Regions from separate parts of the Franzmannia qiaohouensis genome, predicted to be linked through region 2. Evidence: predicted binding sites of a transcription regulator. Region 2 holds the regulator's gene; each other region holds the start of a gene.
The links. Region 2 encodes sigma-54, which starts transcription at its own class of promoters, with help from an activator protein. Its sites were predicted from a motif close to TGGCACNNNNNTTGCTNT; they were not measured.

Region 1: a site for sigma-54 is predicted at 1,783-1,800, ahead of QC821_RS03645 (HAD-IIB family hydrolase). Genes of this name have one in related genera too.
Region 3: a site for sigma-54 is predicted at 1,954-1,971, ahead of glnA (glutamate--ammonia ligase). Genes of this name have one in related genera too.
Region 4: a site for sigma-54 is predicted at 1,631-1,648, ahead of QC821_RS19310 (nitrate reductase). Genes of this name have one in related genera too.

Annotation. Positions count from the first base shown of each region.
Region 1 is NZ_JARWAM010000002.1:319,933-323,296, reverse strand. It holds gene glyA (serine hydroxymethyltransferase) at 1-766, shown strand, start outside; gene QC821_RS03650 (cyclic nucleotide-binding domain-containing protein) at 896-1,528, opposite strand; gene QC821_RS03645 (HAD-IIB family hydrolase) at 1,855-2,739, shown strand; gene QC821_RS03640 (glycosyltransferase family protein) at 2,736-3,364, shown strand, end outside.
Region 2 is NZ_JARWAM010000006.1:89,157-92,520, forward strand. It holds gene lptB (LPS export ABC transporter ATP-binding protein) at 1-475, shown strand, start outside; gene QC821_RS09500 (RNA polymerase factor sigma-54) at 638-2,050, shown strand; gene hpf (ribosome hibernation-promoting factor, HPF/YfiA family) at 2,162-2,470, shown strand; gene QC821_RS09510 (PTS sugar transporter subunit IIA) at 2,478-2,966, shown strand; gene rapZ (RNase adapter RapZ) at 3,046-3,364, shown strand, end outside.
Region 3 is NZ_JARWAM010000021.1:1,194-4,557, reverse strand. It holds gene QC821_RS19895 (DUF4124 domain-containing protein) at 1-266, opposite strand, end outside; gene glnA (glutamate--ammonia ligase) at 417-1,823, opposite strand; gene QC821_RS19885 (glycosyltransferase family protein) at 2,364-2,903, shown strand; gene QC821_RS19880 (polysaccharide deacetylase family protein) at 2,979-3,364, shown strand, end outside.
Region 4 is NZ_JARWAM010000018.1:18,800-22,163, forward strand. It holds gene QC821_RS19300 (CmpA/NrtA family ABC transporter substrate-binding protein) at 1-704, opposite strand, end outside; gene QC821_RS19305 (ANTAR domain-containing response regulator) at 701-1,294, opposite strand; gene QC821_RS19310 (nitrate reductase) at 1,809-3,364, shown strand, end outside.

The DNA.
Region 1 (3,364 bases), on a different contig from region 2:
GATGATCATCGCCGGCTTCTCTGCCTACTCGCAGATCATCGACTGGGCGAAGTTCCGCGAGATCGCCGACGAGGTGGGCGCCTACCTGCTGGTCGACATGGCCCACGTCGCCGGCCTGGTCGCTGCGGGTGTCTACCCCACGCCGCTGCCCCACGCCCACGTGGTCACCACCACCACCCACAAGACCCTGCGCGGCCCGCGCGGCGGCCTGATCCTCTCCAGCGAGGGTGACGCCGAGATCGAGAAGAAGCTGCAGTCGGCGGTCTTCCCGGGTGGCCAGGGCGGCCCGCTCGAGCATGTCATCGCCGCCAAGGCGATCTGCTTCAAGGAAGCCATGGAGCCTGGCTTCAAGGCCTATCAGCAGCAGGTGGTCAAGAATGCCCAGGCGATGGCCGGCGTGTTCATCGAGCGCGGCTTCGACGTGGTCTCCGGCGGTACCGAGGATCACCTCTTTCTGCTGTCGCTGGTCAAGCAGGGCCTGACCGGCAAGGACGCCGACGCCGCCCTGGGCCGCGCGCATATCACCGTCAACAAGAATGCCGTGCCCGGTGACCCGCAGAGCCCCTTCGTAACCTCCGGGCTGCGCATCGGCACCCCGGCGGTGACCACCCGCGGCTTTGGCGAAGCCGAGTGCAGCGACCTCGCCGGCTGGATCTGCGACATCCTCGACGTGATGGCCAAGGCCGAGAGCACCGACGCTATCGAGGCCGAGGTCAAGGCCAAGGTCGCAGCGGTCTGCGCGCGCCTGCCGGTGTATCGCGACTGATCGCTAGCCTTCATTGCCGACAGCATCAAGAAGCGCTCCGCCTTGGCGGGGCGCTTCTTGTTTTGGGCACTGGGTTGGCGTGACTCGGAGGGCGTTCGGCGCAATGGAGCATGCAGACAGAGTGGCGGCTCAGCGAGTCAGCTTTCTGGCCATATCGGCGCCGATCACCCCCTGCATGGCATCCTTGAGGCGCGGGTCGCGCTGGTAAAGTGCCTCGAGGTCGCGGCGTCGCCAGCTCAAGTAATCGACAGCGCCTTTGGTCACCACCGTAGCGCTGGCGGGCTTGCCGGTGACGAAACTCATCTCGCCGGCGAAGTCACCCGGACGCAGCGTGGCGCGGTGCTGCCCGTCGGCGTGTACCTCTGCCTCACCGTCGAGAAGCAGGATCAGCCGGTCAAGCGGTTGGTCCTGCTCGATCAGAGTCGCATCCGGCGGGCAGTGCTGCCGCTGGGTCGGGCGCAGCACCTTGAGCATTTCTCGCGGCGTGAGCATGCGAAAGGTGTGGTGGTGCAGCCAGCGTTGGTGGTCATCGAGTACCACCGGCCGCCGTGCCAGCAGTAGTACGGTGAGGTTGAAAGCGTTGATGGCGATAAAGGCGATTTGCCAGCCGATCGCCGAGTAGAGCGGGGTGTCGAGAAAGTAGAAGTAGGGCAGCGTACTCAGTGCAGCGAGGATAGTGATGGCGCGCAGGTAGGCCATGTCGCGCACCAGGTAGGCGAGGCAGAACATCAGATTGGCAAAGAAAAAAAGCCCTGTGGCCATGGTAGCAACGTCCTCTGGCAGCAGATCTGGCAGTGGCACGCCTGACCCAAGCCCGACATGCTACCCATGGCGACCGTCGTCGGGGCAAGTTTTCAACGCTTGGAGAAGCGCCTGCCTGAACGTCAGCGCGACTCCCGGCTGCACCAAAATAGGGTTTTTGCATGATCTGAAATGGTGCATGGCAGTGGCTGTGAGTGCTTTCGGAGCGTGACGGAGACACGCCGAGCGAGCGTCCGCAGGCGTTCGCAGCGAACTGGCACGCCACGTGCTAGTGTCACCAGTAATGCGCAAAAACGCGCACTTCCTTGCACGTCAGCAGGTGCCGTATGAATCACGCTCCAGTGTCCCCGCCACGCCTGGTCTTCACCGATCTCGACGGCTCACTGCTCGATCACGACAGCTATGATTGGTCGCCGGCCAAGCCATGGCTGGCGCGCCTCGCCGCCGCACGAATTGCGGTAATCCCGGTGACCAGCAAGACCCGCGCCGAGCTGCTTTCGCTGCGCCTCGAGCTGGGCTTGGCCAAGAGCCCATTCATCGCCGAGAACGGCGCGGTGATTGGCCTGCCGCCCGCCTGGCAGCACGCGCGGCTGGATCGCGACCCGACCGATCCCCATGGGTTGGTGATCAAGACGCCGGGGCTGGATATCGGCTTTATTCGCACCCGCCTCGAGGTGATTCGTGAGCGGCTTGGCGTGCGTTTTCAGGGCATGGGCGCGATGCGCCTCGAGGACATCATGGCCCATACCGGTTTGTCGGAGCCGGCGGCTCGCCAGGCCCGGGTACGTGAGGGTAGCGAGCCACTGATCTGGCAGGACGATGACGCGGCCCTGGAACGCTTTCGTCAGGCGCTGGCCGACGATGGCCTGCGCCTGACCCGCGGCGGACGCTTCTGGCACGTGATGGGGGAAGTGCACAAGGGCGCCTCGGTGGACTGGTTGATCGAGCGTTTCACGTCGCTACGCGGTAGCCGGCCCCTTACCTTGGGGCTGGGCGACGGGCCCAATGACATCCCCATGCTCGACGCGGTGGATCGCGCGGTGCTGATCCCCGGCCACCATGGCCAGCGCGTCGAGGTCAGCAACCCGATGCTCTACTGCGCCACGGGCTATGGTCCCAGTGGCTGGATGGAAGGACTCGAACACTGGTGGAGCGACGAGATTCCCGAGGCCGTCGGTGACGGCGCCAATGGCAAGGAGCGCGAGCGATGAGCGATTTCTATCAGAACGGTATCATTACCAACTTTCATAACCTGACTCAGCGGCCGGTGGAGGCGCTGGAGGCCGACCTGGTGCGTTTCTCGATGCGTCGGCCGATGGGACTTATCCTGCCGTCGCTCTACTCCGAACTGGAGGGGCCGGCGCTGTCGCATATCGTCGACGAGCTGGCCAAGGTGCCGTATCTCTCCGAGATCGTGATTGGCCTGGATCGCGCCGACCGCGAGCAGTTCTTGCACGCCCGTGAATTCTTCTCGCGGCTCCCGCAGCACCACCGCATTCTGTGGAATGACGGTCCGCGGCTCAAGGCGCTCGACGAGGAGTTGGCCGCCGAGAACATCTCGCCCCAGGAGCCGGGCAAGGGGCGTAACGTATGGTTCTGCTCCGGCTATATCCAGGCCTCGCGGCGTGCCGAGGCGGTGGCGCTGCACGACTGCGACATCGTCACCTACGATCGCAGCCTGCTGGCCAGGTTGATCTATCCGGTGGCCCATCCCCAGTTCAACTACGAGTTCTGCAAGGGCTACTACTCGCGTATTGCCGACGGCAAGCTCAACGGTCGCGTGGCCAGGCTGATGGTCACGCCCTTGATCCGTGCGCTGAAGAAGATCTATGGCCC
Region 2 (3,364 bases):
CCAGGAAGCCTCGGTGTTTCGCAAGCTGTCGGTGGCCGACAACATCATGGCAATCCTCGAGACCCGCAAGGACCTCGACCGCGCCGGGCGCCAGGCGCGCCTCGAACAGCTGCTCGGCGAGTTTCATGTCACCCATATCCGCGACAATCTGGGCATGAGCCTGTCCGGCGGTGAGCGACGCCGGGTCGAGATCGCCCGCGCGCTGGCTACCGAGCCGACCTTCATCCTGCTCGACGAACCCTTCGCCGGGGTCGACCCGATCTCAGTGGGCGAGATCAAGGGCATCATCCGCCAGCTCAAGGCGCGCGGCATAGGCGTACTGATCACCGATCACAACGTCCGCGAGACCCTGGATATCTGCGACCGCGCCTATATCGTCGGCGACGGCCAGATCATCGCCGAGGGCAGCGCCACCGAGGTGCTCGATAACCAGCGAGTCCGCGACGTCTACCTCGGCGAGGACTTCCGGCTCTAAGAATACCGTCCTCAAGCCCATGAAAACACGCTGGGCTATTGACAACTGGCACACGAATTGCGCATGGCATGCTTATTGCAGAGATTTCATACCATAGTGCTTGCATGGGGTCGCGACGCGGGCTAACGTAATCGCTCACTTGTCAGCGAAGCCGTCTCCCCCATGGCCATGAAACCCTCGTTGCAACTGCGCGTCGGTACCCACCTGACGATGACCCCCCAGCTGCAGCAGGCGATCGCCCTGCTGCAGCTGTCGACCCTCGATCTTCGCCAGGAAATCCAGCAGGCGCTGGAGTCCAACCCCATGCTCGAGCTCGACGACGCTTTCGGCGAGCAGGAGGTCGCCGAGGCCAAGGAGGACGACTGGTCGAGCGAGATCCCCGACGAGCTGTCGGTCGACAGCGACTGGTCGGACACCTACCAGGACATGGCCCCCAGCGGCAGCGGCGAAGCGCCGGACTTCGAGCGCAACGCCAGCGGTGAAAGCCTCCATGACCACCTGGCCTGGCAGCTGGCGATGACCGACCTGGTCGACCGTGAGCGGATCATCGCCGAGAGCCTGATCGATGCCGTCGATGACAACGGCTACCTGGCGGCGAGCCTCGACGAACTCAGCGGCGGGCTGCGCGACCAGGGGCTTGCCGGCCTCAAGGTCAGCGAGGTCGAGCAGGTGCTGCTGCGCCTGCAGCAGTTCGAGCCTACCGGGGTATGTGCCCGCGACCTGCGCGAATGCCTGATGCTGCAGCTCGGCGTGCTGCCCGATGACACCCCGCTGCTGCCACAGGCCAAGCGCCTGGTACGCCAGTTCCTGGAAGCCCTGGCCGGCGACGATCGCAAGCTGCTCAAGCGTCGCCTGCGCCTCGATGACGACCAGCTCGACCACGTCATTGCCCTGGTCCGCACCCTCGACCCGCGCCCCGGCCAGGCCTTCAGCGACAGCGGCAATGACTACGTCATCCCCGACCTGATCGCCCGCCATACTCAGGCCGGGTGGCGCATCGAGCTGAATCCCGAGGCGCTGCCACGGATGCGTATCCAGCCCGACTACGCAGCACTGATCAAGCGCGCCGACAAGAGCGACGACAACGCCTTCATGAAGCAGCACCTGCAGGAGGCACGCTGGCTGATCAAGAGCCTGTCGAGCCGCAACGACACCCTGCTGCGGGTCGGTCGCGAGATCATGGCGCGCCAGTTCGACTTCCTCGAGCAGGGCGAAGAAGCCATGAAGCCGCTGATCCTGGCCGACATCGCCCAGGCAGTGGAGATGCACGAGTCGACCATTTCGCGTGTCACCACCCAGAAATTCATCCACACCCCGCGCGGGGTGTTCGAGCTCAAGTACTTCTTCTCCAGCCACGTCGGCGGCGCCGGCGAGGGCGACGCCCACTCCAGCACCGCGATCCGCGCGCGCCTCAAGAAGCTGATCGGTGAGGAGCCGGCGCGCAAGCCGCTGTCCGACAGCAAGCTGGTCGACCTGCTCGCCGATAGCGGCATCAAGGTCGCCCGGCGTACCGTGGCGAAGTATCGCGAAGCCATGGGCATCCCGCCCTCAAGCGAGCGCAAGCGTCTGTCCTGACAGTAAAAAAACCTGCAACATCGGTGCTGATCAAATCCACCGGCACAGGGGCTATGCAGCGCCACAAAAAGGGTTACAATCGAAGCGACACCCGCAGGAAAGGAGCGTGCCATGCAAGTCAACATCACCGGACACCATGTTGAACTGACCGAATCGCTGCGTGATTACGTCGACGAGAAACTTGCCCGCCTCGAACGACACTACGACAACATCACCACCGTGCAGGTCACGCTTTCCATCGAAAAGGAGCGCCAGCACGCCGCCTGCACCCTGCACGCCGCAGGGGCCGATATTCACGCCGATGCCCAGGACGTGGACATGTACGCCGCCATCGACGCCCTGGCCGACAAGCTCGACCGCCAACTGGTCAAACACAAGGAAAAAGCTCAGGCCCGCGCCCAAGGCGCCGGTGTCCGCTGATTTCTCCATGACTCTGCAAACCATCCTGCCCCCCGAGCGCGCCCTGTTCGGCGTCCCCGGGGGGAGCAAGAAACGGGTGCTGGAATTCTTCAGCACCTTCATTGCCCAGAACACCCCGAGCCTCGACAGCCAGGAAGTCTTCAGCCGGTTGATCGGACGCGAACGGCTGGGCAGTACCGGCATCGGCAACGGGGTCGCCATCCCCCATGCCCGCAGTCCCCACTGCAAGACGCCGCTGGCCGGCTTTCTCAAGCTCAGCGAAGCGGTCGACTTCGATGCCATCGACGGTGACCCGGTAGATCTGGTGTTCGTGCTGCTGGTTCCCGAACAGGCCGACGACACCCACCTGGCACTGCTCGCCGAAGTCGCCGGCGTGATGAACGACGCCGAGACCCGCGCCAAACTGCGCCACTGCGAGAGTCAGCGTGAACTTCATGATACCCTGATGGATGCCATCGACCGTCAGGCCCAGCATCCCGATACTCCCGCTCCCTGAGCCTTTGCCAGGGCCGCCTGGAAGCCCCGCGACTCATGTCGGCGGCACGTTTTAGCGCAGGTTCGCGCAGGAGAGCAGCATGCAGCTCGTGATCATCAGCGGCCGATCCGGCTCGGGTAAATCGATTGCCTTGCAGGCCCTCGAAGACCTGGGCTTCTACGCCATCGACAACCTCCCGGCGATGCTGCTCGGTTCGCTGGTCGACGAACTGCATGCCGGCGAGCCGCGGCGCTCCTCGATCGCCGTCAGCATCGACGCACGCAACCTGCCGGATGCCCTCGAGCGCTTCCCGAGCCTGCTCGACGAGGTGCGCCAGCGCGGCGTCGACTGCCAGGTCGTGTACCTCACCGCCGATGCCAAGATCCTCCTCGAACGCTACTCGGCCACTCGCCGTCGCC
Region 3 (3,364 bases), on a different contig from region 2:
GGTGACGATACTGCCTGCGACGGCGATGACGGCGAGGCACTGGCCTCGGGCCGCGACTGGGGAGCCGGCGCTCGCTGGCCCGAGGGCACCACGGTCAGCGGATTGAGCTCGACCTCCTCACCGCCGCGCTCGGGGTTGTCGGTGAACACCACGTTGCCCTGGGCATCGGTGGTGCGATAGATCGACGTGGCTTGGGCACCGCTGGCGGCGCCCAGCAGGGCGACCAGCAGCACGCAGCAAGCGGCATTGATTGGCGAGACGCGCATACACCTTGCTCCAACGGGTGGCGACCCGGCCGGGTCCGATAGGTGATTGGGTAGGGCGTTAGATAGTCTAGTGCAAAAAGGGGTTCCGCCGTGGCGGAACCCCTTCGCTTGCTGCACGCTGCTATCATGCGCCGCCGCAGCGGCGCGTGATCAGCAGCTGTAGTACATGTCGAACTCGACCGGATGCGTGGTCATGCGCAGGCGCTCCACGTCCTCTTCCTTGAGCTCGATGTAGGCATCGATCATGTCGTCGGTGAACACGCCACCCTCGGTGAGGAAGGCACGATCCTTGTCCAGCGCCTCGAGGGCCTGGTCGAGGCTCTCGGCGACGGTGGGGATCGACTTGCCCTCTTCCGGGGGCAGGTCATAGAGGTTCTTGTCCATGGCGTCGCCAGGATGGATCTTGTTCTTGATGCCATCGATGCCGGCCATCAGCATGGCGGCGAAGCACAGGTACGGGTTGGCCGTCGGATCCGGGAAACGCGCCTCGACACGCTTGCCCTTGGGGCTGGCGGTGTACGGGATACGGATCGACGCCGAACGGTTGCGGGCGCTGTAGGCCAGCATGACCGGCGCTTCGAAGCCCGGCACCAGACGCTTGTAGGAGTTGGTGGACGCGTTGGTGAAGGCGTTCAGGGCACGCGCATGCTTGATGATGCCGCCGATGTAGTAGAGCGCCATCTCGGACAGACCTGCGTACTCATCACCGGCGAACTGGTTCTGGCCGTCCTTCCAGAACGACTGGTGAACGTGCATGCCAGAGCCGTTATCGCCGACCAGCGGCTTGGGCATGAAGGTGGCGGTCTTGCCGTAGGCGTGGGCCACGTTGTGGATCACATACTTCATTTCCTGAACTTCGTCGGCCTTCTTCACCAGGGTGTTGAACTTGACGCCGATCTCGTTCTGGCCGGCGTTGGCCACCTCGTGGTGATGCACTTCGACGCTCTGGCCGATGGCTTCCAGGGTGTTACACATGGCGCTGCGGATGTCGTGGAAGCTATCCACCGGCGGCACCGGGAAGTAGCCGCCCTTGACCCGCGGACGGTGGGCCAGGTTACCACCCTCAACGCTGCGATCCGTGGACCAGGCGCCCTCTTCCGAGGTGATCTTGTACATTGCGCCTTCGATATCGGCCTTCCAGTGCACCTCATCGAAGATGAAGAATTCCGGCTCCGGCCCGAAGAAGGCGGTGTCGCCAAGGCCAGTGGACTGCAGGTAGGCCTCGGCACGCTTGGCGATGGAGCGCGGGTCGCGCTCGTAGCCCTGCATGGTGGCAGGCTCGATGATGTCGCAACGCAGCACCAGGGTGGCGTCTTCGGTGAACGGGTCGAGGAAGGCCGAACCGTCTTCCGGACGCAGGATCATGTCCGACTCGTTGATGCCCTTCCAACCGGAGATGGACGAACCGTCAAACATCTGGCCGTTCTCGAAGAACTCGTCATCGACGTCGCGCGCCGGAATGGTGACGTGCTGCTCTTTACCCTTGGTATCGGTGAAGCGCAGATCGACCCACTTGATGTCGTGCTCTTCGATCAGGGCGAGGGTCTTCTCAGACATAGTGTCCTCCACAGTGAGCGTTGCTCGGATATTGGCGTTGCGTGTCCAGCGTCGTTTGTAGCACGGCGAAGGCTGCTTGCCCACGACGGCCAGCTTGGACGACGACTCGGTTGATGCTTCTGCACTGTGCAATGCAGGCAGCGTGCCAAAATGGCGCAAAACACCGCATCAAACAGTCAAGCACATGTTTTGTAATTATTTTTTCCATGCAGCCATTTTGCACCATGATTTTGCATCGCGCCGGCCGGCGGCCTGACGGGACACTGAGAGAACCATATTGGTGCAAAAAAAAAGTCGACGTACCAACGTGGTGCAAAAAGGCCGTCATATGCAACGCCATGGTGCCGATGCAGCGACATCAGTCGCGGCTCGGCGTCCGCCGCTAGAAAAATCAACCGACAAAATGATTGATACCTTTTGAAACCAAAGGCTACTATCGCTTACACAAGACATGCTTGCGTCTCGCGCCGGCATGACGCGACCGATCCGCCGCTCGCCGCCGCACTCTCGGCCGGGGCAATGCGCTAAGGGCACGATGTGATGGACGCCTACTGCATCATTATCGATTCTCGGCTGATGGCCGCGCGTCTGCCGCGCTGCCTGGCCACACTGAACCATGCGGTGGCGCGCTATCCCGACAAGGTCGATATCCGCGTGGTCAGCGATGATGACAATGACTCCCTGGCGACCCTGACACGACGCATCGGCGCGCATTTCGAGCCGGTACCGCTGCGCTCGATCGGCGCCCGCGGCAATGAAGCGGTACGCCGCACGCCGGTCAACACATTGATCTTCCCCACTCCACGCATGCACCTGATCGCCGACTGGCTGGACAAGGCCGATCAACTGCTGACCCATCACCAGTGGGATGCGGTACTTCTTACCCCGCGTCGGCGCCCCCTGCAGCAGGGGCTCAGGCGACTCTGGCAGCGCGAGCCGGAGGCCGGCACGCTGTGCGTTCGCCGCGACTGGTTCGAGCGCATCGGCGGCTTCGACCCCAGCCTCGACGAGAGTGCCCACGGCGACCTGCTGGCACGTCTGCGCGCCTGTCAGGCACGGGTACTCGAGTTCCCGCTGTAGCCGACCAATGCGCGCAACACGCCCAAGCGCATTACACTGACAACTAGAAGACACGACCCGTGCAGGAGGTTCGCCATGACCCATTGGAACCTCGCCCTGGACATGGCCCAGCGGCTACGTGGGCATTGGCGGCGCAGCCTGCGCGTACCGCTACAGGGACGCCGTGCGATCCTCGTGCTGCACCGGGTACTGCCCGATGAAGCCGCCGCCCGGCTACCACATCGCGCGCCCTACTGCCTCGGCCCGGAGAGCTTCAAGCATCTGCTGATGTCGCTGGTCGAGGTATCGCGCATCGTCTGCCTCGACACCGCCCTGAAGCCCCACCACGACCCGCGCGCCTGCATCGCCCTGACCTTCGACGACGGCTGGCGCGACAACGCCGAGGTCGCCGCGCCGCTGCTCGAGCACTACGCCCTGCCGGCCAGCATCTTCGTTACCACCGGCCTGCTCGGCCGTCCGCG
Region 4 (3,364 bases), on a different contig from region 2:
GCTAGCGTTGCCGGGTAGCGATTCGCCCAGGAGCGGGTCACGCCGAGGACCTTCTCCGGCTGCTCCGGCCACAGCTGGGCACCGCTGGCGACGATGCGACCGACCTGGCGGTGCTCGGCGAGGCTGCCCCAGGGCTCGCCGACACAGAAGCCGTCGATCTTGCCCTGCTGCAGGGCGTCGACCATGCGCGGCGGGGGCAGCGCCACCAGCTCCACGTCGCGATCGGCATCGATGCCACCCAGGCTCAGCCATTGGCGCAGCTGATAGTGCTGGCAGGAGTGGGGGTAGACCATGCCCAGACGCGGCCGCTCGCCACCGGCGGTGAGGTAGCCGGCCAGCGCCCTGGCGCTGGCGGCCGGGTCGTCGCCCAGGCCCGCCGTGCAGGCGTCGGCCAGCGCCTGGGAGAGTACGATGGCGTTGCCGTTACGGCTCAGGGTGATCGGCGCCAGGGTATCGCAGGGCGCGCGCCCCAGCCCCAGGCTCATGGCCAGCGGCATCGGCGCCAGCATATGGGCGCCGTCGAGCAGCCCGGCGGCGACCTTGTCGCGCAGCGTCGACCAGGCGTTCTGGCGCGATAGCGTGACCTCGAGGCCCTGATCGGCAAACAGGCCGCGCTCGCGAGCGACCACCAGCAGCACGCAGTCGAGCAGCGGGATAAAACCCAGCTGCAGGCGCTGCAGCTCGGCCGGAGGAAGCGTGTTCATAAGCCTTTCTCTAGTCGTTCGAGGATATCGATGACGCTTGTGGCGACCTCGGCGATGCGCTGGCCGCGGTCCATGGCTAGCTTGCGCAGCATCTGGTAGGCCTGCTCTTCGTCACAGCTCTGGTGGCGCATCAGCAGCCCCTTGGCACGTTCGATGCGTTTGCGCTCGGTGAGTTGCGTACGGGTGCGGTCGAGCTCCTGGCGCATCGCCTGGAACGCCTCGAAGCGGGCGATGGCGACCTCGATGATCGGCTCGACCCGCCCCTGGGCCAGGCCATCGACCACATAAGCGCTGACCCCGGCCTTGAGCGCCGACTGCATGGTCTCGGGGTCGTGATGGTCGGCGAAGAACACCACCGGGCGAGGGTTCTCGCGGTTGAGCTGGGTCATGCTGTCGAGAATGTCGCGGTCCGGTGACTCCATGTCGATGATCACCACGTCGGGCTGATGCCTGGCCACCATCTCATTGAGGCTGGCAGGGCTCTTGAGGTGGCAGATCACCCGATGACCTTCCCTGACCAGCGCCTCCTCGACCATGGCGGCGCGCACCTCTTCATCATCGACCAGTAGAACATCAAGCGCTGGGGGCATGGTGTGGGCTCGTCTAGCAGTGGTTGAGGCGCACGTACTTAGGTACTGCAAGTTATATTCCACGTCGGCCCAGTGAGCGTCTGCAAAAGGGCTGCACTCGTCTTCGTTCGCCTCTTTTGCAAACGCCCTCTCCGTGGCCGGCGGGGCGGCGCACGCTGCCGGTGGGAGGCGTCGAGTGCCTTCGGCAGGCTGCTGCGCCGCGTCATACTGGTGCAAAACCCAGGCCAAGCGCAATGCTGTGGTGCGATCAGCGCCGCCGCTGGCGATCCGCGGCGGTGTCGTCGGCTCGCCGGCCGGCCCGGCCCGCCGGGCAGTGGCGGTAGGGCAGGGCCTAGCTGGCATGGCGCTTGCTTGGTGTATGCCTAGCACTATGACTACAGCATAGATAATTGCCGAGGGCCAACGCCGGCCCTCACCCGACGACGACGTCCACTATCGGCATCCCCAGATGCCGATAGTGGGCGTTTTTGCGTTTTAGCCCTTGCATCGGGCGGCGGCGAAACGAGGAGTCACCATGTATCAGGCCGATGATTCAGCGCCGATATGCGATCGAGCAAAGACCACCTGCCCCTACTGCGGGGTAGGCTGTGGCGTGACCGCAACCATCGAGGGTGGGGCGATAACCGCCGTGGAAGGGGATCGCCAGCACCCGGCCAACTATGGGCGGCTGTGCGTCAAGGGCTCGGCGCTGCACGAGACCCTGGGCCAGCAGGGGCGCCTGACCCGGCCGTGGGTGGATGGCGCCGAGGTCGACTGGGACGTAGCGCTGGACGCCGTGGCCAGCCGCCTCACGGCGATCCGCACCGAGCATGGCAATCAGGCGCTGGCGGCCTACCTCTCCGGCCAGCTGCTGACCGAGGACTACTACGTCGCCAACAAGCTGTTCAAGGGGTTTCTCGGCACGCCGCACCTGGATACCAACTCGCGGCTGTGCATGGCCTCGGCGGTGGCCGGCTACAAGCGTGCCTTCGGCGCCGATGCGGTGCCGTGCTGCTACGAGGACCTCGAGGAGGCCGAGCTGGTGGTGCTGGTGGGCTCCAACCTGGCCTGGAACCATCCGGTGCTCTATCAGCGCATCAAGGTGGCCAAGACCCGTAATCCGCTGATGCGGGTGGTGGTGATCGATCCGCGGGTCACCGACAGCTGCGAGATCGCCGACCTCTACCTGGGGCTCAAGCCCGGCAGCGACGCGCGTTTGTTCAATGGCCTGCTGAGCTGGATGGCGGCCAAGGGCAAGCTGGACAAGCTGTATCTCACGCGCCATACCCAGGGCTTCGACGAGGCGCTGGCCGCGGCCCGCGAGGAGGCCAGCGACCTCGAATCGGTGGCCGCCGACTGCGACCTCGACGCCGAGGCGCTGGAGACCTTCTACTACTGGTTCGCCAGCCAGCTGCACGTGGTCACCCTCTACTCCCAGGGCGTCAACCAGTCCTCCAGCGGCACCGACAAGTGCAACGCGATCATCAACTGCCACCTGGCCGGCGGCAAGCTGGGCCTGCCTGGTGCCGGCCCCTTCTCGATCACCGGCCAGCCCAATGCCATGGGCGGCCGCGAGGTGGGCGGGCTGGCCAACCAGCTGGCCGCACATATGGACTACCACACCCCCGGCGCCATCGACCGGGTGACCCGCTTCTGGCGCACTGCGTCGCTGACGCCGACCCTGCCCGAGGGCCCGGGGCACAAGGCCGTCGAGCTGTTCAGCGCCATCGAGCGCGGCGAGGTCCAGGCGCTGTGGGTGATGGCCACCAACCCGGCGGTGAGCCTGCCGGACGCCGCCCGGGTGCGCGCGGCACTGGCCAAGTGCCCGTTGGTGATCGTCTCCGAGTGCGTGACCGACACCGACCTGCTGGCCTATGCCAATATCGTGCTGCCGGCCTCGAGCTGGTCGGAGAAGGACGGCACCGTAACCAACTCCGAGCGCTGCATCTCGCGCCAGCGCGGCCTGCTGCCGCCCCCCGGGGATGCACGCCACGACTGGTGGATCATGTGCGAGGTCGCCAAGCGGCTGGGCTACGGCGAGGCCTTCGCCTACGCCCACCCCAGCGAGATCTTCGACGAGCATGCCCGGCT